Regions from separate parts of the Desulfomicrobium baculatum DSM 4028 genome, predicted to be linked through region 1. Evidence: predicted binding sites of a transcription regulator. Region 1 holds the regulator's gene; each other region holds the start of a gene.
What was found. The regulator sigma-54, encoded in region 1, starts transcription at its own class of promoters, with help from an activator protein. The targets are predictions, from matches to a motif close to CTGGCACGGNNNNTGCTT.
Positions count from the first base shown of each region.

Region 2: a site for sigma-54 is predicted at 3,694-3,711, ahead of modB (molybdate ABC transporter permease subunit). Genes of this name have one in related genera too.
Region 3: a site for sigma-54 is predicted at 1,410-1,427, ahead of DBAC_RS11160 (THxN family PEP-CTERM protein). Genes of this name have one in related genera too.

Region 1 is NC_013173.1:174,121-184,498, reverse strand. It holds gene DBAC_RS00785 (phosphoribosylformylglycinamidine synthase subunit PurQ) at 1-589, opposite strand, end outside; gene pyrG (CTP synthase) at 909-2,549, shown strand; gene kdsA (3-deoxy-8-phosphooctulonate synthase) at 2,556-3,362, shown strand; gene DBAC_RS00770 (KdsC family phosphatase) at 3,352-3,876, shown strand; gene lptC (LPS export ABC transporter periplasmic protein LptC) at 3,873-4,409, shown strand; gene DBAC_RS00760 (LptA/OstA family protein) at 4,424-4,951, shown strand; gene lptB (LPS export ABC transporter ATP-binding protein) at 4,948-5,670, shown strand; gene rpoN (RNA polymerase factor sigma-54) at 5,777-7,204, shown strand; gene hpf (ribosome hibernation-promoting factor, HPF/YfiA family) at 7,273-7,818, shown strand; gene DBAC_RS00740 (PTS sugar transporter subunit IIA) at 7,822-8,271, shown strand; gene rapZ (RNase adapter RapZ) at 8,299-9,186, shown strand; gene DBAC_RS00730 (PTS sugar transporter subunit IIA) at 9,199-9,609, shown strand; gene DBAC_RS00725 (PTS sugar transporter subunit IIB) at 9,612-10,076, shown strand.
Region 2 is NC_013173.1:1,786,313-1,796,690, forward strand. It holds gene DBAC_RS07900 (ADP-ribosylglycohydrolase family protein) at 1-943, shown strand, start outside; gene DBAC_RS18850 (hypothetical protein) at 901-1,149, opposite strand; gene DBAC_RS07905 (putative quinol monooxygenase) at 1,281-1,601, opposite strand; gene DBAC_RS07910 (KilA-N domain-containing protein) at 2,063-2,902, opposite strand; gene DBAC_RS07915 (hypothetical protein) at 2,899-3,114, opposite strand; gene modB (molybdate ABC transporter permease subunit) at 3,771-4,442, shown strand; gene DBAC_RS07925 (ABC transporter ATP-binding protein) at 4,490-5,269, shown strand; gene DBAC_RS07930 (TOBE domain-containing protein) at 5,325-6,461, opposite strand; gene modA (molybdate ABC transporter substrate-binding protein) at 6,634-7,383, shown strand; gene DBAC_RS17875 (hybrid sensor histidine kinase/response regulator) at 7,451-9,817, opposite strand; gene DBAC_RS17880 (ABC transporter substrate-binding protein) at 9,831-10,378, opposite strand, start outside.
Region 3 is NC_013173.1:2,564,464-2,574,841, reverse strand. It holds gene DBAC_RS11165 (PEP-CTERM sorting domain-containing protein) at 228-1,139, shown strand; gene DBAC_RS11160 (THxN family PEP-CTERM protein) at 1,474-2,265, shown strand; gene DBAC_RS11155 (ThiF family adenylyltransferase) at 2,358-4,397, opposite strand; gene DBAC_RS11150 (efflux RND transporter permease subunit) at 4,483-6,750, opposite strand; gene DBAC_RS11145 (N-acyl amino acid synthase FeeM domain-containing protein) at 6,747-7,646, opposite strand; gene DBAC_RS17950 (N-acyl amino acid synthase FeeM domain-containing protein) at 7,798-8,664, opposite strand; gene DBAC_RS11135 (AMIN domain-containing protein) at 8,843-10,378, opposite strand, start outside.

The DNA of each region.
Region 1 (10,378 bases):
GGTCCACGTACTGCAGGGCGATGAGGTTCTGCGCCTGCAGGCGCGGCAAGGTCGACTCGTCGCCGGGCACGAGCTTGCCCTCGCCGTGACGCACGGGAACATAGAGATAGTCGAGGCCCTTGGTGAACACGCAGGGGGAATCCGCATTGATTTTGAGTGTCACCCAGCGGTCCTCGTACTTGGCCGAATCATTGTGGCTGAGCGAAACTTGGCGGGTGAAATAGGCCCCGTCCAGAGCGGGCAGCAGGCCGAGTTTGACCAGCAGTTGAAAGCCGTTGCAGATACCCAGAATGAGGCCCCCGGCGTCGAGAAAGCTTTTGAGTTCTTCCATCAGCGACTTGCCGCTCGCGGTCTTCATGTGCCGCCAGCGCAGGGCCGCCGCCTGGGCCGAGCCAAGATCGTCGCCATCGAGAAAACCGCCGGGCAGGATCAGAAAATTGTAGTCGGCCAGCGCAACCTTGTCCGCCGTCAGGTCGGAAAAATAGGCGATAGTGGTCTGGTCCGAACCAGCCTGATCCGCCGCAAAGGCGCATTCCCGCTCGCAATTAGTACCGTAGCCGGTAATTACCAATGTTTTGACCTGAGCCATCACCCCTCCAAAAACGGCCGTAGCCGTGCTGTTTGATTAAGTACCCAAGCCCATTACAGTCCAAGCAAAACCGGCGCAAGCCTGAAAATCGGCCTTTCGGACTGTTTGCACTCCGCGTTCTTTCTGCTATTGAACCCAAGGTGTTTGCAGGACACCAGGGGCCGCTTGACAAGCCGGAAGTCCGCTGCCAATTGTGCCGGCGGACATACGGATGTCAAATTTCGGGCTGCCGACAGGTGGCCCATTTGTTTTGTGGACCATGTCTGACCCGCAATGCGCGGACTCAGACCGAAGAACTATTCAGGTGAGCGAGGCAGCGATGAACACCAAATTCATTTTTGTGACCGGCGGGGTATTGTCCTCTCTGGGTAAAGGACTGGCCGCCGCATCCATCGCGGCTCTGTTAAAGGCGCGGGGGCTTCGGGTTTCCATCCAGAAGCTTGACCCGTACATCAACGTCGACCCGGGCACCATGAACCCCTTCCAGCACGGCGAAGTCTACGTCACCGACGACGGCGCCGAGACGGATCTGGATCTTGGGCACTACGAGCGCTACCTGGGCACCCACTTGAGCCAGCGCAACAACTACACGTCCGGGCGCATCTACAACACCGTCATCACCAAGGAGCGCCGCGGCGACTACCTCGGCGGCACGGTGCAGGTCATCCCGCACATCACCGACGAGATCAAATCGTCCATCCTCAGCCTGGCCAGCGACGACCTGGACGTGACCCTGGTCGAGATCGGCGGCACCGTGGGCGACATCGAGGGCCTGCCCTTCCTGGAGGCCATCCGCCAACTGCGCGCGGACCTCGGCAAGGACAACGTCCTCTACATCCATCTGACGCTGGTGCCCTACATCAAGACCGCGGGCGAACTCAAAACCAAGCCCACCCAGCATTCCGTCAAGGAACTGCGCAGCCTGGGCATCCAGCCGGACATCATCCTCTGCCGCTCCGAAGTGGACCTTGGCGACGACATCAAGCGTAAAATTTCACTGTTCTGCAATGTGGACCGGGACGCGGTCTTCACCGCCATCGACGTCAACCACATCTATGAACTGCCCCTGACGCTTTATCATGAGGGCGTGGACCAGAAGATCGCCATCCTGCTGCGTCTGGCGGCCAAAAATCCGGATCTGCAGGAATGGAAGGATCTCGTCTACAACCTGCACAATCCCAAAACCGAAGTCAGCATCGCCATCGTCGGCAAGTACGTGGACTTGAAGGAAGCCTACAAGAGCCTGCATGAGGCCCTGACCCACGGCGGCGTGGCCAACAGCGCGGCCATTCGTTTTCTGTATGTCAATTCCGAAGAGATCACGTCCGAGAATGTGGCCGCCATGCTCGCTTCCGCCGACGGCATCCTCGTTCCCGGCGGCTTCGGCATTCGCGGCGTGGAAGGCAAGATCGCGGCCATCACCTACGCCCGCGAAAACAAGATCCCCTTCTTCGGCATCTGCCTCGGCATGCAGTGCGCGGTCATCGAATACGCCAGAAACGTCATGGGCCTGACCAAGGCCAACTCCGAGGAATTCGACCTGACCACGCCGGACCCGGTCATCTATCTGATGAAGGAATGGTTCGATTTCCGCAAGAAATGCGTGCAGCGCCGCGACATGACCAGTGAGAAGGGCGGGACCATGCGTCTTGGCGCCTACCCCTGCGTGATCGAAAAAGACACCCGCGCCTTCGAAGCCTACAATGCCGTCGAGGTCTCCGAGCGCCACCGCCACCGCTACGAATTCAACAGCTCCTACCAAAGCCGCTTCGAGGATGCCGGCCTGACCATCAGCGGCCTGTCCCCGGACAAGAGCCTGGTCGAGATCGTGGAGATCAAGGATCATCCGTGGTTCCTGGGCTGCCAGTTCCATCCGGAGTTCACCTCCACCCCCATGCAGCCGCATCCGCTGTTCCGTGAATTCATTCGCGCGGCCGTGGCCAACAAGAAACCCGAGTAGAATACCATGATTGATTGTTCCACCCTGGTCGCCGGACGCCCGTTCCTCATCGCCGGTCCCTGCGTACTCGAAAGCCTGGACCTGGCCATGACCGTGGCCGTGGAGCTGCAGGCCATCGCCCGCGACCTGAACCTGCCGCTCATCTTCAAGAGTTCCTACGACAAGGCCAACCGCACGGCCGGAGCGAGCTTTCGAGGCCCAGGGCTGGACATGGGCCTTGATTGGCTGGCCCAGATCAAGAGCCGCACCGGGCTGCCCGTGATCACGGACATCCATGAGCCGCGCCAGGCCTCCCTGGTGGCCGAAGTGGCCGACGTGCTGCAGATCCCGGCCTTCCTCTGCCGCCAGACCGACCTCTTGCTGGCCGCCGCCCGCACCGAGCGCATCGTGAACATCAAGAAAGGCCAGTTCATGGCGCCCTGGGACATGCAGGGGCCGGTGGAAAAGATCCGCTCCGAAGGCTTCGACCGCATCTGGCTGACCGAGCGCGGCTCCATGTTCGGCTACAACAATCTGGTCGTGGATTTCCGTTCCCTGATCATCATGAAGCAGTTCGGCTGCCCCGTGGTCTTCGACGCCACCCATTCGGTGCAGCTGCCCGGCGGGCGGGGCATGTCCTCCGGCGGCCAGCGCGAATTCGTGCCGCCCCTGGCCCGGGCCGCCGTGGCCTGCGGCTGCCAGGGTCTGTTCATGGAGATCCACCCGGACCCGGACAAGGCCCTGTGCGACGGTCCCAATTCCTGGCCTCTGGCCAAGGCCCGCACGCTGCTCTCCGAACTGGCTGCCATCTGGAGCATCCCCAATGAATGCTGAGCGCCTCGCCCGGGACGTGCGTCTCATGGTTCTGGACGTGGACGGGGTGCTGACCGACGGCGGCCTCTATTATGACGAATCGGGCTGCGTGCTGAAGCGCTTCAACGTCCAGGACGGACTGGCCATCAAGATGGCCCCCCAGGCGGGGCTGGAATTCGCGGTCATCACCGGCCTGGACTCTCCGGCCGTACGCCGCCGGGTAACGGAGCTTGGCATCACCCACTACCATCCCGGCCATCACCGCAAGGCCCCGGTCCTGCGCGGAATTTCCGAACAGACCGGCATCCCCCTCTCGAACATGGCCTATGTCGGGGACGACTGGGTCGACGCCGCACCCATGTCCCTGGTCGGACTGCCCATCGCCGTGCCCAATGCCCGGCCCGAAATACTCAAACTCGCCGTCTGGACCACCAGGGCCATGGGCGGCCAGGGCGCAGTGCGCGAAGCCATCGATTTCGTGCTGCGCGCCCAGGGCAAACTCGAAGACATGTGGCAGGGCTGGGTCCGGGAATGAAACGCGTGGTGATCGGCCTTTTGGCCCTTGCCGTCCTGGCCGGAATCGCCATGCTGGGAAAACGGCTGCTCTGGCCCGAACGGCTGGAGAACCTCTCCATCGAGAATCTGGACGTGGACCTCAGCCTCAAGGGCGTGAACCTAAGCCAGGGCAAGGACGGCAAAAAACTGTGGAACCTGAACGCCACGGGCGCCGACTATGCCGAAAACGGTGACGAATTGACACTCACCGACCCGATCATAGTATACTGGGGCGAGGAAGGCGGAGCACCCATTGAAGTCCGGGCTCCCGAGGGCCAGGTCTGGCAGAAAGAAGACCGGGCCAGGATGTGGGGCGGGGTTCACGGCACCCAGGGCCAATACGTGATGCGCTCCGAAACCCTTGACTACACCGGCCAAAACAGCACTCTTCTCCTCGGCGGCACGGTTGAACTGACTGGCGAATCCATGCGGGGTCGCTCAGACACTCTGACATATTTTCTGGACACAGGGGACTTCCTGGCCCAAGGCAACGTCCAGGTTATCATGAACTGACAAGCGGGTTACCAATGCGCTCACTCATACTTTTTCTCTTCCTTGCCTGCGCGACTCCACTCTGGGCCGCACAAACCGCCCCAGCCAAAGACGTCCCGGTCAAGATCACTTCCGACACCATGACCTACACCCAGAAAGGGGATCAGGTGGTCTTCACCGGCTCCGTGTACGTCATCCGCCAGGACATCCAGCTGTGGTCCGACACGCTGACCGTGCTCCTGGAAAAAAAGGAAGGCTCCGGCAATGCCACCCAGAGCGTGGCTGACGAGCAGGGGTCCATCAAAAAGATCATCGCCAAGGGCAACGTGCGCATCAAGGCCGACCAGGGCCGCACCGGCACCTGCGGCAAGGCGACCTACGAAGCCGACAAGGACCTCTTGACCATGGAAGACAATCCCATGCTCATGGAAGGCGCCAACAAGATCCAGGGCGAGGTCATAAAGCTCTTCATCAAGGAAAGCCGCAGCGAAGTTCTGGGCGGCAAAGGGCGGGTCGAAGCCATTTTCAACACCCCCGCAAGCAAGCCGGGGGCCGGGCAGTGACCACGCTGACCGGCCAGAAGCTGGCCAAGCGCTACGGGCTCAGGGATGTCGTACGCGACATCGATCTTGATGTGCGCCAGGGCGAGGTGGTTGGCGTCCTGGGACCCAACGGGGCCGGCAAAACGACGACCTTTTACATGCTGGCGGGCATCGTGCCGCCGACGCGGGGCCAGGTTCTTCTGGACGGCATGGACATCACCCGCTGGCCTTTGCACAAAAGGGCCCGCGCAGGCATGAGCTATCTGCCGCAGGAGAGCTCGATCTTTCGAAAACTCACCGTGCGCCAGAACCTGCAACTGATCCTGGAATACTCCGGTTTTTCCAAGGACGAGCAGCAGCGCACGGCGGACAGGCTTCTGGACGAGCTGGGCATCACCCGACTCGAGGGTCAACTGGCGGCCTTTCTGTCCGGTGGAGAACGCCGCAGGCTGGAAATTGCCCGCGCCCTGATCCAGAATCCCAAATTCATTCTTCTGGACGAACCCTTCGCCGGCATCGACCCCCTGGCCGTGGACGACATCCAGACCATCATCCAGGACCTTCGCGGCAAAGGCATCGGCGTGCTTATCTCCGACCATAATGTCCGTGAGACGCTTCAGATCTGCGACCGGGCGTACCTGGTCTACGACGGTCAGATCATCTTGAACGGCAGCCCCGAAGAGATCGTCGCCGACCCGGGCGCGCGCAAGGTGTATCTCGGCGAGGGATTCAGCCTCTAGCGGACACGATTTTCCAAGGATTGCCAGGGCCTAACCTTTATGGCAGATTCGGTACTAGGTAGTTTTCTTGTCTGCAATCCTCTGACACGGTGAGATTAAATCCATTATGGGCCTTGAACTCCGACAAAACCTCAAGCTGACGCAGCAGCTGGTCATGACCCCACAGCTGCAGCAGGCTATCAAGCTGCTCCAGCTCTCCCGATTCGAGCTCCTTGAAGCCGTTCAGCAAGAGCTCTTGGAGAACCCCATGCTTGAAGAAGGGGTCAAGGAAATTTCCGAAGAGCACGATATCCAGGCTCCGATGGAATCACGTCCCGAAGTTTCGCACGAAGACGCGGAACTGATGCGCAACGCGGACTGGGAAAACTACCTCGGCGATTTTTCAAGCACCGCCAAGCAGGTACAGTTCAAGGAGACCGAAGCCCTGGAAGAGATGATGTCCTACGAGGCCAGGCTCTCGGGCAAGCCATCCCTGGATGGGCATCTCTTGTGGCAGCTCTGCCTGTCCAACATCACCGAAGAAGAGGAGATGATCGGCGAAGCCATCATCGGCAACCTCGATTCCCAAGGCTATCTGATGAGCTCGGCCGAGGATATCGCCTCCGAAACGCTCTCTCCCCTGGCCTTGGTCGAGTCCATGCTGCATCGCCTGCAGCGCTTCGACCCCGTGGGCGTGGCCGCGCGCTCGCCCAAGGAATGCCTGCTCATTCAGCTGGAGATGCTCGGCCAGGACGATCCGATTCTCGTTTCCCTGGTGGCCGACCATCTCGAAGACATCGAAAAGCGCCGCTACAAACCGCTCCTGCGCAAGTTCAAAATCCAGATGGAAGACCTGAAAGCCTATCTGGACATCATTCAGTCCCTGGACCCCATGCCCGGAGCCAGCTACGGGAGCGAGAGCACCATCTATGTCAGCCCGGATGTTTTCGTATACGAATACGAGGGGGATTTCGTCATCGTCATGAACGACGACGGCCTACCCAAGCTGCAGCTGAGCCCCTATTACATGGACGACATGCACCTTGCGGTCAAAGGCCCGGACCGGGAATACCTGCACGACAAGATGCGATCCGCCATGTGGCTCATGAAGAGCTTGCACCAAAGGCAAAGAACATTATATAAAGTGGTTGAAAGCATTGTCAGATTCCAGCGGGGCTTTTTCGAGCACGGGGTGACCAAGCTGAAACCGCTGATTTTAAAAGATGTGGCCGACGACATTGAAATGCACGAATCCACGGTCAGCCGGATCACCACGAACAAGTACGTGGCCACCCCGCATGGCATCATGGAACTGAAATTTTTCTTCAACTCCGCGCTGGAAATGGATGACGGCACCCAGGTCGGCTCCGAGTCGGTCAAGGCCATCATCAAGAAAATGGTCAGCGAGGAGGACCCCAAGCACCCCTTCAGCGATGAAAAGATCGCGGCGGTGCTGAAGGAAACACTGGATGTGAACATCGCCCGGCGCACCGTGGCCAAGTATCGCGCGGTGCTGGGGATAGATTCTTCATCCAAGCGAAAACAAGTTTTTTGACACCCCGCCCTCGGGCCGCTCCTCTTGGACGGACCACGGGCTGACCCTCAACAATCGAGGAGGCTTCCATGAGGATTACCTTCAATTTCAAAAACTTCGATCCTTCCGACCATTTGCGCAAATACGCCAAGGACCGCTTCGGCAAGCTCGCCAAATACATGTCCGGCACGCCCGACGCCGACCTGCAGGTCAACCTCGAAGTGGAGAAATTCCGGCATATTGCCGATATAGTGCTGACGGGCAAGAATGTGCATATCTCCGCCCGCGAAGACAGCGAGGACATGTACTCCACCGTCGACATGGTCTGGGACAAGCTTGAAGCCCAGATGCGTAAGACCCGCGACAAGGACAAGAGCCGTCGCAAAAGCGGCAGCGACAGCCCTCTCATGGACGCCGGCGGTTTTGACGACGACGCGGACGCCAAGCGCAAGCCCGTTATCCAAAAGACCGAAGACGACTTCTCGCCCAAGCCCATGATCGTTGAAGAAGCCGCCCTGCAGCTCGAAAGCACGGACAATGAATTCCTTGTTTTCCTCAACGCGGAAAGTGAAAGGATCAATGTCATCTATCGTCGCAAAACCGGAGATTTCGGTTTGATCGACCCCGGGGTATAGGGAATGAAGCTTGCTGAATACCTGGACAAGGATTTGATCATCTCCGACCTCTCGGCCAGGACCAAACCCGAGGTCCTGGCCGAACTCGTTTCGCGGCTGTCGGCCAAATACCCCGATCTTGACCCCAAGCGCGTGACCCAGGTCCTCATGGATCGGGAACTGCTCGGAACCACGGGCATCGGGGATGGGATCGCCATACCCCATGGCAAGCTGGACAGTATCGATCAGGTTCTGGTCATTGTCGGCCGCAGCCACGAAGGAGTGGATTTTGCCAGTCTGGACCACAAACCGGCCAGCATCTTTTTCACGGTGCTGGCCCCTTCAAGCGTGGTCGGCCTGCATTTGAAGCTTCTGGCCACGGTCTCCCGCCTGCTAAAAGACAGCTCGTTCCGTCAGGCCTTTACCAACTCTCCCGGCCAGGAAGGGCTGTGGCAACTGCTGCAGACCGTCTAGGCCGACCGAACATGTCCGGAGAACTCCATGCAGCTGGAATCTGAACAGAAAAACGTGGTCATTGTCTCCGGCATGTCCGGTTCAGGCAAAAGCACGGCGCTCAAGGTCTTCGAGGACATGGGCTTTTTCTGTGTCGACGGGCTTCCGGCGCGCATGGCCCCGGCCCTCATCGAGCTGTTCTTCAATTCCTCGGCCAAGGAATACCCAGGGCTGGCCATGGGCATGGACCTGCGCCAACCCGATTTCGTGGGACAGTGGAAGGAAGTGCTGCTTGATATCCAGAAGTTTTCCGTGCGGCCGACAGTCATCTTCACGGATTCTTCCAACCAGATCCTGCTGCGCAGATACGCTACCACCCGCCGCCCGCATCCCCTGACCTCGGGCAACCTCGGTCTGGAAGGGGCACTGGAGAGGGAGCGGGAAATACTCGAGCCCATCCGCACCCAGGCGGATCTGGTCATCGACACGTCGCATTATTCGGTGCACGATCTGCGTCGAGTCATTCAGGACAAATGGGAGAGCCTCTCCTCCCGCAGCCAAGGCATGCGGGTGCACCTGATTTCGTTCGGCTTCAAGTACGGCGCCCCGACCGAGGCGGACGACGTCACGGACCTGCGCTTTCTGCCGAACCCCTATTTCGACGAAGCGCTGCGACCCATGTCCGGAAAGGATGAGGCCATCGCCCGCTACGTGCTGGGCAGCAACCCTGGCCGCGAGTATCTGCGCAGACTTCTTGAATTTCTGGATTTTGCCCTGCCGCTCTACGCGACGGAAGGGCGCTACCGTTTGACCATGGCCTTCGGCTGTACGGGTGGCCGACATCGTTCCGTGGCCGTGACCGAGGCAGTGCTGGCACATCTGCGCGGTCAGGGCTTCAATGTATCTGTCGAACATCGGCATTTCAGTCTTGGATAATCTGGAGGAGTAATGGTTGGAGTGATCGTGGTAACCCATGGCCAGTTTGGAAAATATCTGCTTGAAGCGGCCCAGACAATTTTGGGACCGCAGGAGCAGTGCGCCCATATAGCTGTGGAAGGAACCGTGGAAATGAGCGCGTTGCTCTCGGATCTCAAGCAAACCGTCAAACAGATGGAAACAGGCGACGGCGTGATCATCCTGACCGACATGTTCGGGGGCACTCCATCCAATATCAGCCTGTCTCTCCTGCAACCGGGCAAAGTCGACGTCCTGACCGGCGCCAACCTGCCCATGCTGCTCAGGATTCTGGGAATGCGCACCCAGGACCTGTCCCAATTGGCCACGGACGCCAAAAACGCGGCCATTCAGGGCATCGTTGTCGCCGGCGAAGTATTGACCCGCAAAATCACCGAGGCGTAAGAGTGCTCTGGTTCCGTATCGACAACCGACTCGTCCACGGCCAGATCATTGAGGCCTGGCTACCGCACATCAGGGCCAAAACCCTGCTGGTGGCCAACGACGACCTCGCCGCCGATGAATTGCGGCAGGAAATCATGAGTCTGGCCGTTCCGAGCGGCATCTCCTTTCAATGCTGTCCGGTGTCCGAAGCTGCTTCGATGTTGAAAAGCATTCGCACGAAAAACCCGGACCATCATGTGCTAATTCTTTTTTCCGACTGCGCCGATGCCAAATCCGCGCACATGACCGGGCTGTCCTTTTCCCTGGTCAACATCGGCAATCTGCATTACGGACCGGGCAAAGAGCAGATTTGCGAACACATTGCCCTGGGAGCGGAAGACCGTTCCTGCCTGAAGTATTTCGCCGATCACGGTGTGGAAATCGACTTCCGCTGCGTGCCGTCGGCAACGGCCAAGATTACTTTATGATGAAAACGTCTCAACCCAAATCGGCATGGTAAGCACTCACGACCTCATCCTGCTGGCCGGAGGAAGTTTTTTTTTGCCCTCCTGTCCCTGACCCGGGTCGCCATCGACCTCGGCTTCATCCATCGTCCGCTTTTCGCCGCCCTGCTCTGGGCGGGACTGTCCTTCAACCTCCAGCCGGCTTTAAGCGCGGGCATTTTCTTCGAACTGCTCTGGCTTGATCTGTTCCCGGCCGGAACCTACATCCCGCCCCAGGCGCTCTTTTCCCTGGCCGCCACGCTGACCATTCTGGCCTGCCTACCGGA
Region 2 (10,378 bases), 1.6 Mb from region 1:
TCACCCTTCATCGATCATGTCGCTTCACTCCACCCGGCGTGGCGGCCGGTCGGCGCACGGGGGCCTGTCCGACTCACCGGAGATCATCGGCACGGTTATCCTCAAAGGCCGGCAGCACCTGTGGGGTCAGGCCAATCGGCACTATCACCATGGGATGCAGGCGGGCGACAACACCCTCAATGCGCACTGTGCACGCGTGCTCATGCGTTCCATTATCGCGAGTAACGGCCGCTACAGCCGCGACCACTTTCTGCAGTCCTACATCGAGTTCATGACCGCCGATCCGCCCCGGCACAGAGACACCTACGCCGAATCATATCATCGCGGATTCTTTGCCAACCTTGTCGCAAAAAAGCCCCCGCATCAGTGCGGCGCCCGTACCCATGACACCCCATCCATGGGCGGATTGGTGACCATCGGCCCTCTGGCCATGAGTAGTCTGCTGCATGGGGCTGCGTTGAGCACGGCACAGGCAACCTGCCGGGAGCATCTCTTTCTGACGCATCCGGATGAGACATTGGGCCGTATCTGTGACGGGTATGTCGCCCTTGTTGCAGGCCTGCTCCTGCGCAAGGCAGGTGAGTCCCCGGACCGGTATCTGCTGGAGGCAGCCGAGACGACCATGGGCATCGACCTTGCGCACATGGTGGATCGCGCCCGGACAGACAGGGAAATCGTCGGTGGCAGGTATTCCACCGCATGCTACATCAGTGATTCGTGGCCGAGCCTTTTGTACCTGGCATACAAATACCGCAATGACCTCAAGGCCGCCCTGCTGGCCAACACCAACCTGGGTGGCGAAAACGCTCATCGTGGCGCGGTCCTCGGAGGGATTGTCAGCCTGTCATGCGACAGTACGGCTCCTGACTGGTTTGAACGACTCGTTGACTGTGAGGCCATTCAATCGGAAATAGCGGCATTGCTTGCCCCGCTTCCAGTATGACCAGGCTTTGAACCATAAAAGGCGAGGGTCACATAAAAGGCGAGAATCAGATCTTGAATCTTGACCACTTCAAGAACCGCCAGCCCATTCTTCCGCTTCACCCAATACGCCTGCCTGTGCCCTGCATTTTTGGCACCCAATTCTTTTCGACTCACATGTGCATGATAAATTGATTTGTGACTCATTTTTTCAACAAAATGAGTCACAAAGTCACTGAGCCGACCCTCTTTCTTCCCGGCCTTCCGTAATGAAGAGCAACGCCTGGTACCCCAACACTGCTGGCTTACTCCCGACCTGTTCCTCCAAAATTATGAAGTACTGTTTGTGCAGACCGTCTTCAGGCCTGCTTTTTCCAGACGCCGTCATCGGGAAACAGATGGACACCCGTTGCAATCTCCAGGGGGCTGGCGAGCCAGTTTTTGGTGGTCTCCACCCAGCGAGTGAAATGGGGGGTCTTCTTGTGTTCTTCGAAGGCCTCGGCGCTGGCATAGACTTCGTAAAGGTGCAGGCAGTTCTCGTCCTCGCTGTCCTGAACCACATTGAACAACAGACACGCGCTCTCGTTCCGCACGGACCCGCGTGCGTCGTCGAGCATGGCCTCCACGAATTCTTTCCTGTATTCCGGCTTGATGTGAACATTGACCATTACAGCGAACATGTCATTCTCCTGGATGTTGTTGAGTTGCCTTGTGTGCAGTGCACGACTCGGGATCGAATGCATTGAGCTACAGGAAAAGAGGTGGAGAGCGCAAGCAAGGATGGGAATCAGCCATCGGGCTCGAAATCTACGCTCGGACAAACGCTACGCTTATGTCGTTTACTGTAGATGTGTAGAAATCCACAGGCGTAAGCCGTTCGCGAAGGAGCGGATATCATCGCAGCTCCCGGTCATGTTTTCCGCGCTACCGTGACCGGCTTGAGGCCAACGAACCGGAAAGCTAAGGGATCTTGAAAGTCTCGATACGCGACGTCGGGAACGCCTTCTTGCGGCCCGGTTGTTGCTCAAGAGCCTGGAACCATTTACGGCAGAACACGCCCAACCCTCGCCAACGGAAAATGCGAATGTGACCGGACTCTTCAGAAAGTTTCATATTTTACAACTTTCCGTAGCCCCAGCTGTCACTTTTGCCCTCTTCCCAACTGCTTTGCGATTCGTGCGGTGAGCGTTTGCATCTGGCGGATGGCAATTTGATTAAGCCGTTTCAAACGGTCGCCCTGAGGGAGTCCCATATGGATAAACTCGGCGTTCATGTTTTCGAGGTTGGCGAGAACAAGAAGCTGTTCGAGGCTGGCGTGGTCGCGCATATTACCGTCTTTGCCGAGATTGGCGTCCCGCCATTCGCGGGCGGTCTGGCCGAAGAGGGAGACATTGAGGAGGTCGGCCTCTTCGGCGTATGCGAAAGCGGCCTGTTTTGCGGTAACTTCCTTCGGGATGAGATGCGTCTGAATCGCGTCGGTGTGGATGCGGTAGTTGATCTTGGCCAACATGCGGTTGAGGTTCCAGGCAAGGGAAAGGCGGCGATTTTCGTCCTCTTTGAGACGCTGGAATTCCTTGATGAGGTAAAGCTTGAATTCCACTGAGATCCAGGACGCAAATTCGAAAGCCACATCGGTATGGGCATACGTTCCGCCGTAGCGTCCGGCTTTGGAAACAATCCCGATCGCGCCGGTTTGATCAATCCACTGTTTCGGAGTGAGCGTGAAGCTGTTCAGTCCGGCCTGTTTTTTAATCCCGTCGAATTCGACGGGATTAAAACCGGAGTTGTGAAGTTGCTCCCATATGCCGAGAAACTCCAACGTATTACGATTACGTAGCCAATTGCGAATGAGGTCGTCGGTGTGCTCCGGATTCCTCGACTTTGCGATGTCGGTGAGTGAAATGAAGTCCTCGTCCTGTCGACGAATCACGGTGATCCTGGTGCCGCGGACGTTGATTGTGGTGTCGGAGTTCTTCTTCATTCCTTGGATCCCACGTGTCCGAGAACACCCCTCAGGGCCTTGTCAGTATGCCTGGCCTCCAGTTCAACGGCGTTCGAAACATGGTGCAGCGCCAGCAAAAATCCTTCCGTATCGCCGTCTTCCAGGCATGCATTGAGCATGTCCGCCGCCAAAGCGGGATCTTCCCGGTACATCCTTATGGCCACTTCATCAAAGGGTTTTGTAGCACTCATTTCTTCCTCCGTTCATAGTCGGCCCTGTATTCCCTGGCCCGCTGATTTTGTGGCAAAAGGGTTCCCTCACGAGTCAAAACGCGCACCCTTTATCCACGGATTCCCGCAGGCACTGCATCCGTGACATTCCGGTGCATGGAGCGACTGGCGACCGCGTTAATCATCTTCCACCTCCTCTGGCCAAAATTATCCGGCACGCTCCGGTGAGCCAGAATGGAGCCCTGGATTTAATGAAGAAGCGAAGACATGGACATTCGGCGCATCGTGTACCGCTGCGAAACTGAAGCTACGCAGTATGCGGTATGCGCAGGGACTGAAGTGTGAGATACTTTGGAAGAGAATAACGCGGCATCGCAAAAATATTCGAAAGTGCTCGATATCTGCACTCATAATAACTACGTTTATGTATCCTGCTGCAAATATGTAGAAACCCACATCGTAGTCCGTCCGAAAAGGAGCGGATATCATCGCGGCTACCGGTCACGCTTTTCCGCGCTACCGTGACCGGCTTGAGCTCAACGGACCGGAAAGCTTATAGGATATGAACGTCGGAATCTGCGGTTTCGAGAACACCTTCCTGCGGCCCGGTTGTTGCTTGAGAGCCTGTAAACACCCTCGGCGGAACACCGCCCAACCTTCGCCAACGGACAATGCGAATGGACATGACCTTTCTCTTCCCGGTGCAGCTCAGCCTGCGCGTGGCCGCCCTGGCCACCCTGACTTCCCTGGTCTTCGGGGTGCTCCTGGGCTGGGTTTTCCACCGCTACCGCTTCCCGGGAAAGGAACTGCTCGATTCCATCCTGAGCCTGCCCATGGTGCTGCCGCCGACGGTGCTCGGTTATTATCTGATCGTGCTGCTCGGCCGGAACGGTTTTGCGGGCCGCTGGCTGCAAGAGACCTTCGGCGTGACGCTGATCTTCACCTGGCAGGGGGCGGTCATCGCCGCCGCCGTGGTCTCCTTTCCGCTCATCTTCAAATCCGCCCGCGCCGCCCTGGACGGCGTGGAACGCAAATACGAGGACGCGGCCCGGACTCTCGGATATCCGGAGTGGCGGGTGTTCCTGCGCGTCTGTCTGCCGCTGGCCGGACGCGGCATCCTGGCCGGGACCATGCTCGCCTTCGCCCGCGCCATGGGCGAGTTCGGGGCCACGCTCATGATCGCGGGCAACCTGCCCGGCCGCACCCAGACACTGTCCCTGGCCGTGTACAGCGCGACCCAGGCCGGACAGGACAGCCTGGCCGCGCAGTTGGTGCTGGTCATCTCCGTGCTGTGCACGCTCATTCTCTGGGTTTCAGGGCGTCTTTTAACCCCCAGATGGCAGGCCTGACCATGTTCATGATCGGCCGCACATCCAGCTCCCGTTCCGAGGCATCCATGCACCCACGGACCGAACCGAAGACACCGGCCCGGACCATCTCATGCGACATCGACACCCGTGTGTCCGCGCCCGGCGCTGAGTTTCGCCTTCGGGCCCGTTTCGAGGCGCCCGGACGGCGCATCGCACTCTTCGGCCCCTCGGGTTCGGGCAAGAGCCTGACCCTCATGGCCCTGGCCGGGCTGTTGAGACCCCACAGCGGCCACATCGAGGTCTGCGGCCGCACCTTCTTCGACGCCGCCTCCGGCGTGAACGTCCCGGCCCGCAAGCGCAACATCGGCATGCTCTTCCAGGACTACGCCCTCTTTCCGCACCTGACCGTGCGCGACAACGTGTCCTTTTGCCTCAAACCCGTCTTCGGCCCACTCAAAGCGGCGCACCGTGAGCGCGTCGACGAACTGCTGGAATTGTGTGGCCTGACCGGTCTTGCCGGCCAGCGTCCTGCCCAGATTTCAGGCGGCCAGCGCCAGCGCACGGCCCTGGCACGTGCCCTGGCCCCAAACCCGGACCTGCTCCTCCTGGACGAACCCTTCACCGCGCTGGACCAGCCCCTGCGCGAACGCATGCGCGCGGAACTGTTCGACATCCTGGAGCGCTTCGACATACCCATGGTCATGGTCAGCCACGACCTCGAAGATGTGGACCATTTCGCCCAGACCCTGGTCGCCTTCGGGCATGGCCGGGTACTGGACGTCGTCGACTACGAAGCTCGCCGCAAGAATGAAAATCCTCGCCAGATCCTCGATCCACTTTTCCTGGCCGCGCAGACCTGCGAATGAAAAAGGGCCCGGCGCAGAAAAATTCGCACCGGGCCCACACACAAAGGAGGCTTGATTATTCGAGGGCCAAAATGACGGAGAAGGCCTTGACCATGGCGCAAATCTCATCGCCGACCTTCAAATCCAGGTTGCTCACGGACTCGTCGGTGATGAGCGATGTGATCTTGGTGCCGTCGGCGAGATCCACGACCACCTCGGCCGCGATCTGACCTGTGTTTACGGCGGAAATCCTGCCGCAGAACTTGTTGCGGGCGCTGGTCTTGAGCATGGATTCCTCTTTGACCAGCACCACCCATGGGGCCTTGACCGTGGCGATGACCGTCATGCCCATGGCCAGCCCCAGGTTCTCGAAACTCTCCTTGGTGATGACGGAAACAACCCTGAGCCCTGTGGCTGTGGTCACCTCCACCTCGCTCAGGATGTTCCCGTCGCGGATGGCGCTGATCTGGCCGACAAACATGTTGCGGGCGGATGTCTTCATTTTCCGTTCCTCGAATATGTAATGATTCATGATGCGCCGGGTGTCGGCATCGGAAAAACTGACGTACTGCGAGGACGGCCCCTGGTGCCCGAGCATGGCGTCCACCACAACCAGCGGCACCCCGCCGCGCAGCAGTTCCACGGCGCGGGAATGCCGGAGCACGCGGGGATTGAGGAGTTCACGGGGGATATCCGTGCCCTTGCCCCGCTCCGAAAACTTGCGCCGCACATAGCCCTGGTCCAGGCGAAAAACCTCTCCGCGCAGCTCCAGGCTCATGGGATGCTCGAAAAAGAGGGCCAGCGCGTCCACAACCTCGGCAGGCAAGGGAATCTCGCGAGGCGCGTCGCCCCTGACCATGACCACGCCCCGGGCAAGGTCGAAGTCGGTACCATCGTCGAGATCAAGAACCTCGCCAAGACGCATGCCCGTGTAACGCAACAGAAGAAAGAGGAGCCATATGCGCGTGCGCGCCTGGCGGGTCCGCGCATCGCGGGCCGCATGCAGCCAGTCGCGAAAGGAGCGCGTCAGGGCGTCGAGCTGACCGTGATCGAGATATTTGACCGTCTCCGGGACCTGAAAAATCCTGGCCGCCTTGGGTGCTCGCCTTGGCCCGCCAACCGGATCATCCAGCCCTCGGCGCTTGACTTCCTCCTGCGCCAGACAGGCCAGTTGCATCAATGTATTCGGATCAAGCTGGTCCAATTTGTACATTATTTCTCCAGGCAAGAGCGTTTTCATGACCATGCAAGAGTACTCAACAAGCGATGCACGATATGCAGCGCCCTGAGCAATACAGTCACGCTTTATCATGCGTGCGTGACCATATTGCCAAACGGGGGCTCTTCAGGCCAGGAAAAAAGCAATCAAAAAAAAGGAGACCCCTATGAATTTGAAATCGTTGCATACAATTTTGTCGCTTTGCATTGTGCTCATGTCCACGCCGGCCATGGCCAAGGACCTCCTTGTCTCGGCGGCGGCCAGCCTGGCCAACGCCTTCACGGAAATGAAGGAACCCTTCGAGAAGACCCATCCCGGCACCACTCTGGTTCTGAATTTCGCTTCGTCCGGGGCGCTGCTCAAGCAGATGGAACAGGGTGCGCCCGTGGACGTCTTCGCCTCGGCCGATCAGGCGACCATGGACAAGGCCGGGAAACTCATGGATACGGCCACCCGCGTCAATTTTGCCGGCAATGCCCTGGTGCTGATCGTTCCTGCGGACAGCAAACTCCCCTTGAGCACGCCCGATGAGCTTAAAGGCGAAGCGTTCAAACTCGTCGCCATCGGCAACCCCGACTCCGTGCCCGTTGGCCGCTACACCAAGGGCACCCTTGAAGCCGTGGGACTGTACGAGGCCCTGACCCCAAAATTCGTCATGGCCGAAAACGTGCGCCAGGCCCTGGACTACGTGGCCCGAGGCGAAGTGCAGGCCGGATTCGTCTACGCCACGGACGCGGCCCTGCGCGCCGACAAAGTCAACGTCGCAGCCGAAGTGACCGGCCACAAACCCATCACCTACCCCATCGCCCTGCTCGCCGGATCGCAGAACAAGGACATGGGCCAGGCTTTCGTTAATTTCGTGAAGGGTGAGGAAGGACAGGCCATCCTGGGGAGATTCGGGTTCAAAAAGCCGTAAATTTTGCGGGAAGTGTCTGGAAACGCGTGATACACGCATAAAAGAATTGGAGAGAATGGACGGACTATCAAGCAGTGGATCGATGCGCCGCGATCCTCTCCAGTTCCCGTTGCAGATCGTTGGCGTCCACCGGCTTGGTCAAATACCCATCCATTCCCAAGCCCAGGAATTTTTCCCTGTCACCGATCATTGCATGGGCGGTCAATGCAATGATCGGTATATCTTTGGCGTACCCCGGCCTGGATGACGAGCGAATTGCATGTGTCGCCTCTATTCCGTCCATGACAGGCATCTGAATGTCCATGAAAATGCAGTCGATGGTGTCGCGATCCGGCAGACCGAATATCTCAAGACCGTTTTCCGCCGTTGTCACCTGGTGACCAGCCTTCTCCAGCAGCTTCCGCGTGTACAAAGTGATTATCGGCTCATCTTCCACAAGCAGGATATGCAGCCTGGGAACTGTTGAACCGGTGTCCAGACGGGATTTGGATTCGCCTGCGCGTGAACCCGCCATCTTGAAAGGCAGTTCCACGTGCATGTTCGTCCCCTCGCCTTCGATGCTGTCCGCGAAAATCTGCCCGCCCATGAGCTTCACCAGGCGCTTGACGATGGCCAAGCCGAGTCCCGCTCCCTGAAAGGCACGTGAGGATGCGCCGTCGACCTGCACGAAGGATCCGAATATCCCGCTCAACATGTCCACAGGTATGCCTATCCCGGTGTCCGAAACAGTAAAGAGGACTCTAAGATCGGCGCCCTTGACCGGGGAGAGGAGGATTATCTCGACGCAAACGCATCCCTTTTCCGTGAACTTGATCGCGTTGCCGACAAGGTTGAAAAGGATCTGGCGCACACGCATCTCGTCCCCCACCAGCCGGGCGGGTACGGACGGATCGATGAAGAACTCCAAGGAAATCCCTTTCTCCTGACTGGCCAGGGCAAAAATCTCCATGACCGAGTCGTGCAGATCCGATGTTGAAAACTCCTGCTCATGGATATCGAGCTTGCCTGCCTCGATGCGCGAAATATCGAGCAGATCCGTAAGCAGGCGGGTGAACCTGTCCGACGCCTTGATGGCCAGGCAGACGTAGCGGCGCTGCTCGTCATCAAGCCCCGTGCCTTGCAAAAGCCGCATCATGCCCATGATGCCGCTGAACGGGGTACGCAGCTCGTGGCTCATGTTGGCCAGAAATTCGCTTTTGGCCTCATTGGCGCTTTCCGCGCTCTTCTTGGCCGCGATCAACCCTTCTTCCATGCGTATCTGGGCGGTCACGTCATCCAGACGAATGACCGCGCCATAAACCTCGTCGCTGATCAAAGGGCTGACCAGAATATCCACGGTCCGTCTCTCTTCGGCCTGCTCATAGGACTGCCTGGTCAGGCTGAGCGTCGTCGCCTCATCCATGGATCGCCGCACCGTATCGACCAGCCAAGCAAGCTGCGGAAGGGCCTGTTCCAGAGGCAGTCCGATAACCTGTTCCGGCTCAAGTCCGACCCAAGTTCGGGCCGTGCGATTCCAGTGCGCCACCACGCATCCGCAATCCACCGCAATCAGCACGGAAGGAGAGGAATCAAAAATTCCCATGAAAGAAGTCGTGGCCTTGCGCAAATCATGCTCGACACGGACGCGCTCCGTGATCTGTGCTTCCAGATGGATGTTGGATTCCCGCAATGACGCGGCCTGGCGCGTCAGATCGGCCTGACTGTCGCGCAGACGCCGGGCCATGGCCACGAAATTGCGGCTCAATTCGCCGATCTCGTCCTTGCGCGCCAGCGGCTCAGGCAGGCCTTGCCAATCTCCCCGACTGATCTCCGTCGCGGCTCTGGACAGGTCCAGCACAGGGTCGAGCACCGCCCGGGCGGCGCGAACGTAAAACCACCAGCCAAAAACGGAGGCGATGGCAAAAATAAACGCAACTCTGGCCAGAAATTCGTTGCGGGTAAAACGCATCTCCTCAGCGCTGACGGTCACCATCAGTAGCCAATCCCACTCCGGGATGAACAGGTACGGACCAATCCGCGTTTCCTGGCCGGTGACGCAATCAATCCGGCCCGCTCCGATCCGCAGCAGCTCCGGCAGGCACGACAGCTCAAAATTCTGCTCGCCGGGAAGGCCTACGTACATGACGGCCTCGCCCCGGGACGAGACAATGCCGAGTTGGCCGAACATCTTTGGCGCCCGCGCCTTGAAGGAGGCGAGCAGGTCGGCTTTGGCCTTGTCCTCGTAGTCCCGGATTCCGAGCAAGCCGACGCCGTCGAGCACCTTCCGGGATTCGAAAATCTTCTCGCGGTACTCGTCGAGTTCCTTGTCCAGCAGGCGAAAATTGAGGGTTTCGGTCAGATGATCGATGGTCAACGTCGCCAGGCCTGAAATACCCAGAGTGATGCTGGCCACCAGAATGAATCCGGTCAGATTGGCCCGGAATTTCAAGTCCATGCGTTTCTCCCGATCACTCTTCTTCCTTGCCGATGACGGTCGCCGTCTTGAGCAGGGAAACCGGCAGGACAAGCCCGGCGGCACGGGCCAGTTTCAGGTTGACGATCAGCCTGACCCGCCTGTTCTCGACCATGGGAATGGACGCGGGACTTTCACCGCCAAGCACCCGCAAAGCGGTGAGCGCCATCCACTCTCCCTGCTCCTCGGGATCCTTGGCAAAGGTGAAAATCACGTACGGGGCGAGGTACTCGTCGAAGCTGCCGGTCGGAACACGGGTGTGTTTTCGCAAAAACTCCCGGGCCACGGCATCATCCCAACCTTCGATGCCGCCGTTGCCGCCCATGATGAGCATGTCCGAGCGGGCCTGGACTTCGTTGAAGGCGCGAAGGAACTCCTCGAACCGGGAAACGAGAAGCCCCTGCAATTTGCCCTGGAAACTGCGGGCATTGTAGATCAGCACGTTCTTGCGCTCGCTCTCGGAATCGGCGGCGATGTAGCCGAAACGATCCCCTTGGCCGAACTTGCGCAGCATGGCTTTGGCCGGATCCAGAAGATTGACCT
Region 3 (10,378 bases), 1.6 Mb from region 1:
TTGCTGCTCCTCGAATCTGGTGGTTGTGCCGGAGCGTTTCATTGGGGCAAGCGTTGGTCGATACTTGGAAAGTAAAGCAACGCGTTGTCGGATAATCTTACATTACTTGAGCGTGTATTTACAATAAATTGAATGATTAACGGATGGTGCGTCTTGGCATTTTTCCTGCTCCACAGGATTGATAGTCAAAGGACGTCACAGAGAGAAAACAACCGGAGGGAATGATTATGAAATCGCTTGTCAAGGGCAGTCTTTGCACGACAGTGCTGGTGTTTTTATTGGCTTCGCCGTCATGGGCAAGTATTTGGTTGCCGGAGCCGGTCTTTCCTAATGCGATGCCGTACGACGAATATTATTCCTATTCCACAAGCATATTGCAGCAACTTTATCCAGGAGGATTTTCCGATTATCCATCAAATCAGGGTTCGCTAAAAGATGAGCTCAAAATATGGTGGGGTGATAGCGAGAGTGCCGATAAGGCTGCTGGAGACAATTTGGACATCAGGGGCGGATATGACTTTCCTGATCCGTTGTCATTTCCGAACGCAGGTTCGACTACGGAATTTAACACTGATTTGCTTATCACTTGGGAAGTATCCGTAGATTTGCTTTACGATTTTCTGCAAAGCGAATTCGAAAATTCAAATATACCTGTTTTTGCTTTCGATATTAATCAGATAGGCAACCAGCCCAACATGCTTGGCAATGGGTATGTCGCGATTGTCGATGAACTCGGTGCCGTTGTCCCGTATGCACCAGATGCTTTCGGTCTTGCAGAATGGGCTTTTGACAGTTCTCCTAATGGAGAGTTTGACGAGGAAGCACTTGTCGAGGTGCCGAACACCCGCACTGTGGAGTTCATGGGCGTGGAATATTCGTTCGATACAACCGGAACAAACGACGTGGACTTTCTTGTCTATGCTCCGACAATGGACCTGTCCCAGTTTATTGGTCAGGGCCTTTTCTTCACGGCTACATTCCAGTATCAGCTTTTGAGCGATGGTTTTGAAGATTTCTTCATTCTGGGTTACAGAAGCGAGAATCCTCCTCCGCCTCCAGTGCCTGAACCGGCCACCGTGGCTCTGCTCGGACTCGGCATGGCGGCTTTGGCCTTCACAGGCCGTAAGCTGCGCAAATAAAACAAGCCGTTCTCGGTAAAAAAGACTCGGAACATCCCAAGGATGTTTCGAGTCTTTTTATTTATCATGCAGAAATTATGTATGATTTTTGATTTGTCCCGATATGGGACTCGTTTACCGCAGGGCAGGATCACACCGCGTTGGCGACTCCGAGACGAGGGGCATTCCTTGTCTGTAAATTTTAACTGGAAGAAAGTCGGCAGACCTTACATTTTTTGAGTTCCTGTTATTATGTCTGTGCTTAACTGTCTGGTATCATGAATTTAAATATTGGCATGGACCATGCTTATACCCTGTCACCACAAGATAATTATTTTAACATTGGAGGATTACCATGAGGAAGAATTTCGTTGTAACATGTCTTTTGGCTGTGGCGTTTCTTTTCTCGGCGACATTCGCCTCCGCTGCCTTGGTGACTCAGTGGTCGTATACCAATGACGCGAATTTCGTTGATTGGCTTAACGATGAAGGCAACCAGGACGAAATGAGCGTAAGCGCGGATTTGAATACCCTGTATTGGGGCGTTCCGTCCGACTTCAGTGAAACCGGGCTTCAAAGCTCGCTTGAGCTTTTCGCTCCTGTCAGCGGTGATGACCTGATGACTGGCTGGCTGGAGTTAGGACCTGCGGTACCTGTTACTTCAATTACACATTATAACCACGTTCTTTCTTCCCTGTATCCAACCCTTGCATATGGAAAGGTTGCGGCTACCATTCAGTTTACGCCTTTTGTTCCTGCTGGACCGCAACAGCCTATCGACACCGCCTTTCTGGAGTTTTTGTTCTTTGAAACTCCGAATGATGATGTGACGCCAATGGATATCTTTATCCTCATCGACCCAGGTCTGACCGAGGGCACGTTCAACTATGACGGCTATAAGTATGACTTTGCTTTCAATAGCGATGGTTTCGGGCTCATCACTGGCGCTTATCATGATTTCATTGTCGGCAAGTTGGGAATTGACACAGAGTATTTTGGCTGGCTTGCAAGTGAAGACGGCGACAACTCGGCTCAGTTCAACCTGAGCATCATGGCCTCGCCTGTTCCCGAACCTGCCACCATGCTTCTTCTCGGTGCCGGCCTGCTCGGCCTTGGCATAGCGGTACGTCGCAACAAGAAGAACTGATCAGATTGATCTCGTCAAATGAAGGCCGGGAAGCGCATGCTTCCCGGCCATTTTTCGTTTATGTGGTCCTCTTTCCCGGGAGCAACGGCGGGTTATTTCATCAGAAAGTCGCCAGCACCCCGCCGCAAGGTGCGGTGACGGATTCCGGGGCCGTAGCCTGCGCGAAAGAGCATGACCAGACCTTGCTTTTCAAAATCAACGGAAGCGAACAACCCTTTCAAATCCTGCCAGACCCGTTCCAGTAATTTGCGGTGTTTTTCGGAAAAACTTGACGGCCCTTCCCACAGCCAGCGCAGCCAGAAGAGGGTCACGGCGGTCATGGGCTGCATTTGCAGGCCATGGTGCTCCATTGCCAGCCAGATGCGCTGCAAGGCCTGGCCTCCGAGCATAAAATCCCGTGTTTCGAACCCATCGACCACAACCATCCCGGCAGCTCCGCTCTCCAGGATGCCCTGGGCCGAGTGCAAGGCCACCAAACGGCCGAGGCCGATGCCGTTGGCGACACGCATTGCGGGCCACGGCTTGGTCAGGCGCAGGAATGCCTCCCCCGCCAATCCGGCTTCCAGGTTTTTGAGAGGCAGCCCATCGCGTCGCTGCTCGGCCTCCTTCATGTTGAAGCGGATCATGGATGTGAAATGCTCGTGCAAGCCCTGATGCTCGGTGCGGATCCTGTCGGCCAGGTAGATGACCTTGGCAAGCTTGCGGAGTTGAGCGCGGCCGGTCAAAAGGTGGAGGTGCGCTTCGGGCATGCTGCGGATGCGGGTTTTGAGGTCGTTGTGCACCCACTCCGGCAGAGGCCGCTTGCTGTACGGGCGGCGGTTGGTGCAGCGCGTCCAGATGTGCCGGGCCAGCGGGTCTGCTGTGTGATCGCCTGGCTGAATGCGCACGGTGGCCAGCAGATTTTCTTGCGCGGCATCCGGCCGGATTTGCGTGGTCGCATCCATGCCCATGGTTGTGGCGGCCAGGCGGATGTTTTCCATTGCTGCCCCGCAGGCGATGATGGAGGCGGTCTGGCGGACATTGAAAAAGGACACGTCGGCTTCCGGATCCAGAAAAACGTGGATGTCGTTGCCTGCCAGACGGAACTGCCAGGGTTGGACATTATCCCCGGAAGGAGCTTGAACTGCGGCCTGCAGCAGATAGGTGCCGACACCCTGGGGCAGGGAATCGAAATGTGCGACGCTTACAACAGGTGGGTCCGGTATGCGCACCCGAGCCTGGTCGGTAGCCTTGATCAGCACGTTTTGCACGTACCAGAGTTTGGCGCGCTGGCTGAAGGTGCGATTGCCCCGGCTCAGGCGTCCTTTGCGGAGCACCTGGCGGAAGGGGTCGAACTGCAGGAAGCAGGGCGCGGGCCTGAGCCCAGGCTTGCCAAGAATGATGCGCACGGCCTCGGTGGCGGCAAGAGACGAGCACAGTTGGCAGGCGATGTTCAGGGACGGGCCTTTGCCGCCCTTGAGGTCCACGCGTGACAGGTCCATGTATCCGATATGTGTCGGTCTGGGGGCCAGCCCCATGGCGAAGCGCAGGTATTTCTGCTCTTCCGGCAGTTTTCCGCCCACATCGAAATAGTCGTCAAAGCCCATGCCTTGCGGGGTGAAGACCAGCAGGGCCGAGCTGTATCCCAGCGGCCCGGCCGTGATCACGGGCACGCCCATGGACCGGGCCATGTTGAAGAGCGTCCGCCTGATTTCGAACTGGAAGAAATCCAGTCCGTCCAGGACCACGTCCACATCCGTCAGAAAGGCTTCCATGTTGTCCGCAGTCAGCCCTGCGGGATAGGGGGTGATATCCAGGAACGGGTTGATGCTGTGCGCCTCTTCGATCATGACCGCAAGCTTGGGGCGACCGAAGGAAGGAACCTTGGCCCCGAACTGGCGGTTCACGTTGACCGGCTCAAACTGGTCGAAGTCGGCCAGATGGAAGCGGCCGATTCCGGTGCGTACAAGATTGATCAAATGTACTCCGCCCACTCCGCCCATACCCGGAATCGCGACCCTGGCCTCGGCCAGCCGCTCCTGCTCGCCCGGCGAAAACAGCCCGATGTTGCGGGAAAAGGCGGCTTCGCGGTATGCCGCCGCGCTGGAAATGCCCAGGGTCTGTAGCGTTGCCAGGTGTTCATCTCGTTTCATGCTTGATCCTCTTTTTCCTTAAGGAGATGCCCCCGGGATGCGGGGCGTCTCCGGCGTGTTTGCTGGGCGGCTTGCTCCTGCCTTGTCACGCGCTCTTGCCGTCAAAGGAAAGCATGGCCGCCGGCAGAACGATCAGGTCGCCTATCAAGGCCGTGATCATGATCACGGCGCTTAAGCCCCCGAAGCTCATGGTAGGCACGAAGCTGCTGAAAAGAAGCACGCCGAAGCCGATGACCAGGATCAGCGACGAGGCGGTAATGGCCGTACCCTTTTCCAGGATGGATTGTTGAAGAGCCTCCCGCATGGGCAGGTTCTCGGCGCGTTTTCGATTGTACTCGGTCAAGAAATGGATGGTGTCGTCCACGGCGATGCCCAAGGCTACCACGGAGATCAGGGCCGTGGAGGTGTTCAGGGGGATGCCGAGCAGGCCCATGATCCCGAAGTTGAGAATGATCGGAAATGCATTAGGGATCAGGCTTAAGGCCCCTGTGACAAGCGAGCGCAGGGCCAGGAACATGATGAACGTGATCACGGCGGCGGCCAGGGCCAGACTTTCCACCTGTCCCTGGACCAGGGCGTCGATGGTGTTCACGTCCTGTACGGCCCGGCCGGTGACCCGGATTTGCAGGCCATCGTGTTCGTGCTGGTCGATGAAGGCGCGCAGGGAGTCAATGAGTTCGGCCTGGCCTGCGGAGCTGTGCTCGGAGATGCGGATCAGGATGCGGGCCTGATCGTATTCCGGGGTGATGAATTCATCCATGTCGTCGGAGTCGTAGAGCAGCAGATACTGGGACACCAGTTCCCGGCTTACGGGGATGACGTAGAAATCCGGATCCTCGTTGTGAAAGGACATGTTCATGTCTTTCAAAAAGTCCACGAAGGACATGGTTCGGTCGACGCCCGGCAGGGTCAGGGCGAAGGTTTGCAGCCTGTCGATCACGGCCAGCTTGTCCGGGTCGCGCAAGGCATCCCGCTCCCCGGCTTTGACGGAAATGTCCACCGTGCCGACCCCGCTCAGGCGGGGTTCGATGTAGGAAAGCTCCTGGCGCAGGGGACTTGAAGGCTTGAAGTACTCCAGCAGGTTGGTCTCGACCCGGATCGTCGAGGCCGCCCACAAAGCGCCCAGGGTCAGGAACGCGATGAAGATGGTTATGGGGCGGGCGTGGGTCTGCACCAACGTGGAGAGGCGGCCCAGAAAGGCGCCCATGCCGATGTCCTTGCGCTGGTGTGTGTATATGGCGTCGGGCCTGCACATGAGCATGAGCGGCGGCAGCAGCAGGAAGGAGAACAGAAATTCGAAGATCATGCCCGCCGAAGCCACGTATCCAAATTCCTTGATCGGCGGAATGTCGCTCACGACAAGGGAGATGAAGCCCACGGCCGTAGTCAGGCTGGTCAGAAAGCAGGGGGTTATGACCCGATGCAGGATGCTCTCCATGGCCTTGGCGGGTGATGGGGCATCATCCAGCAGTTTTTTATCCAGATGGGCGAAAATGTGTACGGAATCGGCCAGAGCCAGGGCCATGACCAGGGGCGGTACAACGGTGGTCACGTTGTTCAGCGTGATGCCGAGCAGGGGGAAGAGACCCATGGTCGCCCCCGTGCACATGGAGATGTTGGCCAGGGCCAGCAGGGTCAGACGCACGTTGCGGAAAAAGAGCCAGATGGTCAGGGTGATGAACAGGTAGGTCACCGGAATGAACACGGCCACATCCGACTTCATGTACTGGCTGAGGCTGAAGTTGGTCATGGTCCAGCCGGCCAGGTGAAACCGGCCGGCGAGCGCTTCATGTTTGGCGAGCACCGTTTCGGTCTGTTCGATGAGCCTCTTGCGAAAGCTTCCGTCCCCTGCCTCGTGCGCTGTGGGAAAGACCACCAGGGCAGTGGTCTCCCCGTCGGCGGAGACGAGGTTGCCGACATACAGCGGGTTGCCCAGCGCCTGCTTCCGCAGGACGGCCAGTCCCGGAGCATCTTCCGGAATGCGCTCCAGGAAGGGGCGGACTTCGAAATATTCCTCTTCGCCGTGGATGTAGTCCACATTGGCCAGGCTTTGTACTTCCCGGACTTCGGGGATGGTTTCGAGTTCCTGCGTGATGGCCGCGATCATGCGCAAGATGGGGGGCGTGAAAAGTTCAGGATTTGAAAAGGCGATCACGAAGAATTCGTCTTCTCCGAAGGTGTCCTTGATGCTTTGGTAAAAGGCGACGTCCGGATCGTCCTCGACGGTGAAATAATCCACATTGTCCACGGTCTGGATGCGGGGAAGCTGGATCAGGAACGGGGCGGCCAGGCACAGGGACAGCACGAGGCAGAGTATGGGGAAGCGGGTGACCAGGCTGGCGAGGTGCTTCATGGATGATCCGTGCGCATGGTGGATGCGGGGATGCTTTTGAGGAAGGGATAGAGCCGCGTCAGATGCTCCATTTGGCGCGGGGACAGCTTTTCGCAGAGTTCCTGCCGGGTGTTGAAAAAGAACCGCGCGTCCTCTTCGCTCATGGGGGGCCTTTTGTCATAGAACGTCCACCCGTTGTTCAATTCCACCAAGGTGCTTTTCATTTTGTAGAAGAATTCATGGATATTGTCATCCACGTCATAATCCTTGTATTTTTCCGACGCCTTGTCTTCGATATGCTCCATGTTGATGCGCAAGGCGACTGCCGGAGCGCCAACTCCCGGGTAAAAACGCTCTTCTCCGAAGTCTTCGAACAGGAACATTGTCTTGTAAAAATTGACATGCTTCGGGTTGACCATGATGCATATGTCGTCAATGTTGTTCATCATCGAATATTCAAACATCGTTTTTGACAGGAAGACCATGAGATTGCACCAGCGTGTCTCCCTGGGCGTTGCCAAGGCCGAAAGCTCGGTGATCTTTCTGCCCTGGGAACGCAACGCATCAAGCTCTGGCCGATACAGAGCGTCCATGGGCAAGCCGAAGAGTTCGCTGTCGAATATCTGGGTCAGGGTGGATATGACCGTGACATAGGTCCTGAAAATGAAGACGCACGTCGCCGGCAGGAGATTGTAGGCGCTTAAATGCATCCCCGAAGGGTGCGGCTCCGCGATGTATCCCGAGGCAAGGTACTCCCTGTAGACGAGGGCGAAGGACTGAGCCCACTCATCGCGGGCTTCCGCAATTTTGATGTTCGGTCGGTCTATTTCATCCAGCTTGGCCCTCAGCATGGCGGAACGGCGAAGTCTGACGGATCTTCGGCGATCCTGGCGCGTATTTTCGGAGAGATCGGTCATGGGTTCTCCATATTCGCGAGCACGGAAAAAAAGGAAAAGCCGACGCGGCTCGCGTCACGGCCCTGTTCGTTATCGTTTCCTCCTGGCGGCAACGCTTGAAGAGACGCAAATGTTCGTTGCATATGCCATGCCTGAACCTGGTTTGGGAGAATCAGATCTGCAGGCCGGGATACGAATTCCGGAGCAGGATTTTGCATTCCAGGGACAGATCCTGCAGGTCGTCGATGACGTCGGACAGGATGCGGTTGATCAGACCCGTGTCCAGGGGGTTGGGGCGGAACCGTGGAAAGTGTTCGCCTTTGAAGATGCCTGTGATCCGCTCGCAGAGGGCGATCCGCAGCGACATGTACTGAGAGTCGAGCGTGTTGCGGTACGAGGTCATGAGGCCATTGCTGCCGAGTCGCTCCCGCACCGCGGCCACGTCCGCGCGAAGCGCCACGGCCGGGGCGTTGACCCTGTGATAGTGCTTCTCGTCTCCGAAAAGTTCCAGGTCGCAGAGCCTCTTGTAGACGGGGACATGTTTCGGATTGACCATCACGCAGACGTCGTCGACATCCAGGAATACGCAATACAAGAAGAGCAACCTGGTGAAATTGTGAATGCCGATTCTCGAAAATCTATGCGTGCTGGACGCCAGGGAGCATACTTCCACCACCTTGCGCCGCTGCCTGCGTAGCGACCCCAGTTCCTTGCCGTACAAGTCGTCCATGGGCAGACCGAACTGATTGGAGTCGGGAACAAGTGTCGCTGTGGATATCACGGTGCTTTCGGACTTGGCCAAAAGCACCGTTGTTTTGGGATGCAGATGGTGTTTTGTGAATAATATTTCGCTTTTATTCTCTTGTGCGTACCCTGCATTTACATATTCGTGATACAAGAGGTGGTAGGATTCCAGTAGCTCGCATGCGGAATCGGCAACTTTGAACAGATAATCAATCTCTTCTGCACGCTGAAAACATTCATTTTCGCGCGTGATTGAGTTTGAGAAATTGAGCCATCTATGTCTTGTCAGTGTCATTATATCTCCAGACAAATGTGTTTTTGCGTGTTGCTCGCAAGAACGGCGCTATCCCTGGTTCATTGGAACACAGGATAGCGCCGCTCTTGTCGGCGAATATCTCCGTCGCAAGCTGCCGGGGCTAAGATGGTCTGCGTGTCCCCGAAGATCGCGGCGCGGGTGGAGTGCGTTTTTATTTCTAAAAATAGTATTTGGCTTTGCAAAAGACCTGGTCGTTGTCCCGGTAGCGGCCAAACAGGGAATCCTGTGGGCCGAAAAAGACGTTTGCGCCCAGCGTGAGTTCGAGGTTCTTGTAGTAGCTAAGGGTGGCTTCCGGCGTCAGAAACGAGCCTCCATCGTAAAGATCCAGGGCATAGCGCAGTTTCAGCATGGCGTTTCCCCGCCAGAACTCGCGGTTGATTTCGCCGTTCAAATAAAAATTGTCGCGCCGGAGAAACAGGATCCGGGACTCGTATTCGAAGACGTGCTGGTGCGAGAGCTGCACGTTCGCGTACCAGTCCTGCTCGCCCAGATAATCCACCCCCAAGACATAATGGGCCACGGGTTTGGCCACGGAGTCGAGGGACTCTGTGTGCAGGCTCTGTTTGTCGAAATAGGCCCCTTCGCCCCGAAATCCGAATTTGTCCGCGGTGGTTTCGAATTCCACGGCCCAGATGTGTTGCCTGTGGTAGTCGGCATGCAGGGTTGGTCCTGCGGGATTGGCCGGGTCGAAGCGCAGGCGGGGCGACTTTTCCGTCGCGTACAGGTAGCTCGCCGCCACGTCCCATCCCGCCAGGGACGCGGAGGTGCGCAAGCCCAGATCGGCGTCGTCCAGTCCCTTGCTGGGCTTTGACTCCCTGATTCTCAGGTCGCTCGGCTGATTGCCGAGCAGGGCCCAGGTGGTCCCGGAGAAGTCGAATTCGTTTTCCTCGAAAAAGGGGATGAAGAGGCCTTCCAGCGTGATGTCGCCGGGGAACAGTCGGATTCTGGCCATCCAGTTGGGAATCTTGCGGTCTTCCAGTTCCGGGACGAAGAATTCCCGCATGTCCTGAGGATTGACGTTGTCCGCCGGACTGATCTGGTCCGTCTTGCCCCAGCGCACGATCTGTCTGCCCAGGCGCAGGTCCCAGTCCGGAGTGGCGTGGGAGATGTAGCCTTCGTAAAGGTCTAGGTCATAGTCGTCCGTTGAATGTTCGGGACCGAACCAGAGGTAGTCGGACTGCAGCGAGGCCAAAAGAAAGGTGCTCGATGCGCCGGGGACGGCCGTAGGGTCGTTGCCGGGCAGCGGCGGAGTCCATTTTCCTTCGAGCCTGACCGTGTTGCGGAAGTTTCGCGCCTGCTCGGGATCACCCGATTCATGCAGTTCCTGCGCTATTTTTGCCAGGAGGAACCCTGAAAAGTTGAGCCGCCCCCAAGGCGAAGGCTCTTCCTGGTCCTCGCTTGGGGCTTTGGATTCTCCAAAGACAAGGGTTTTATTCTCGGGGCTGCCGTCTGTGTCTGCCAGGGCCACGGTATACGCCGGATGCACCTTTTGGATGCCGGGCTTGACGCCTTGCGGTGGCGGGGTGGGAAGAGCGGACTTTTGGGGTGGCGCTGCCGGGTTCATCGGGGCCAGGCTGACCACGATCTTGTGGGCGACGTTTTCCGTGCTTGTGGGGATCGCGTCGATGCGGTGCGTCACCTCGTCTTTCAAGTCCAGGACCACACGCACGGTTGTCGGGTTGAATTGGGCCGC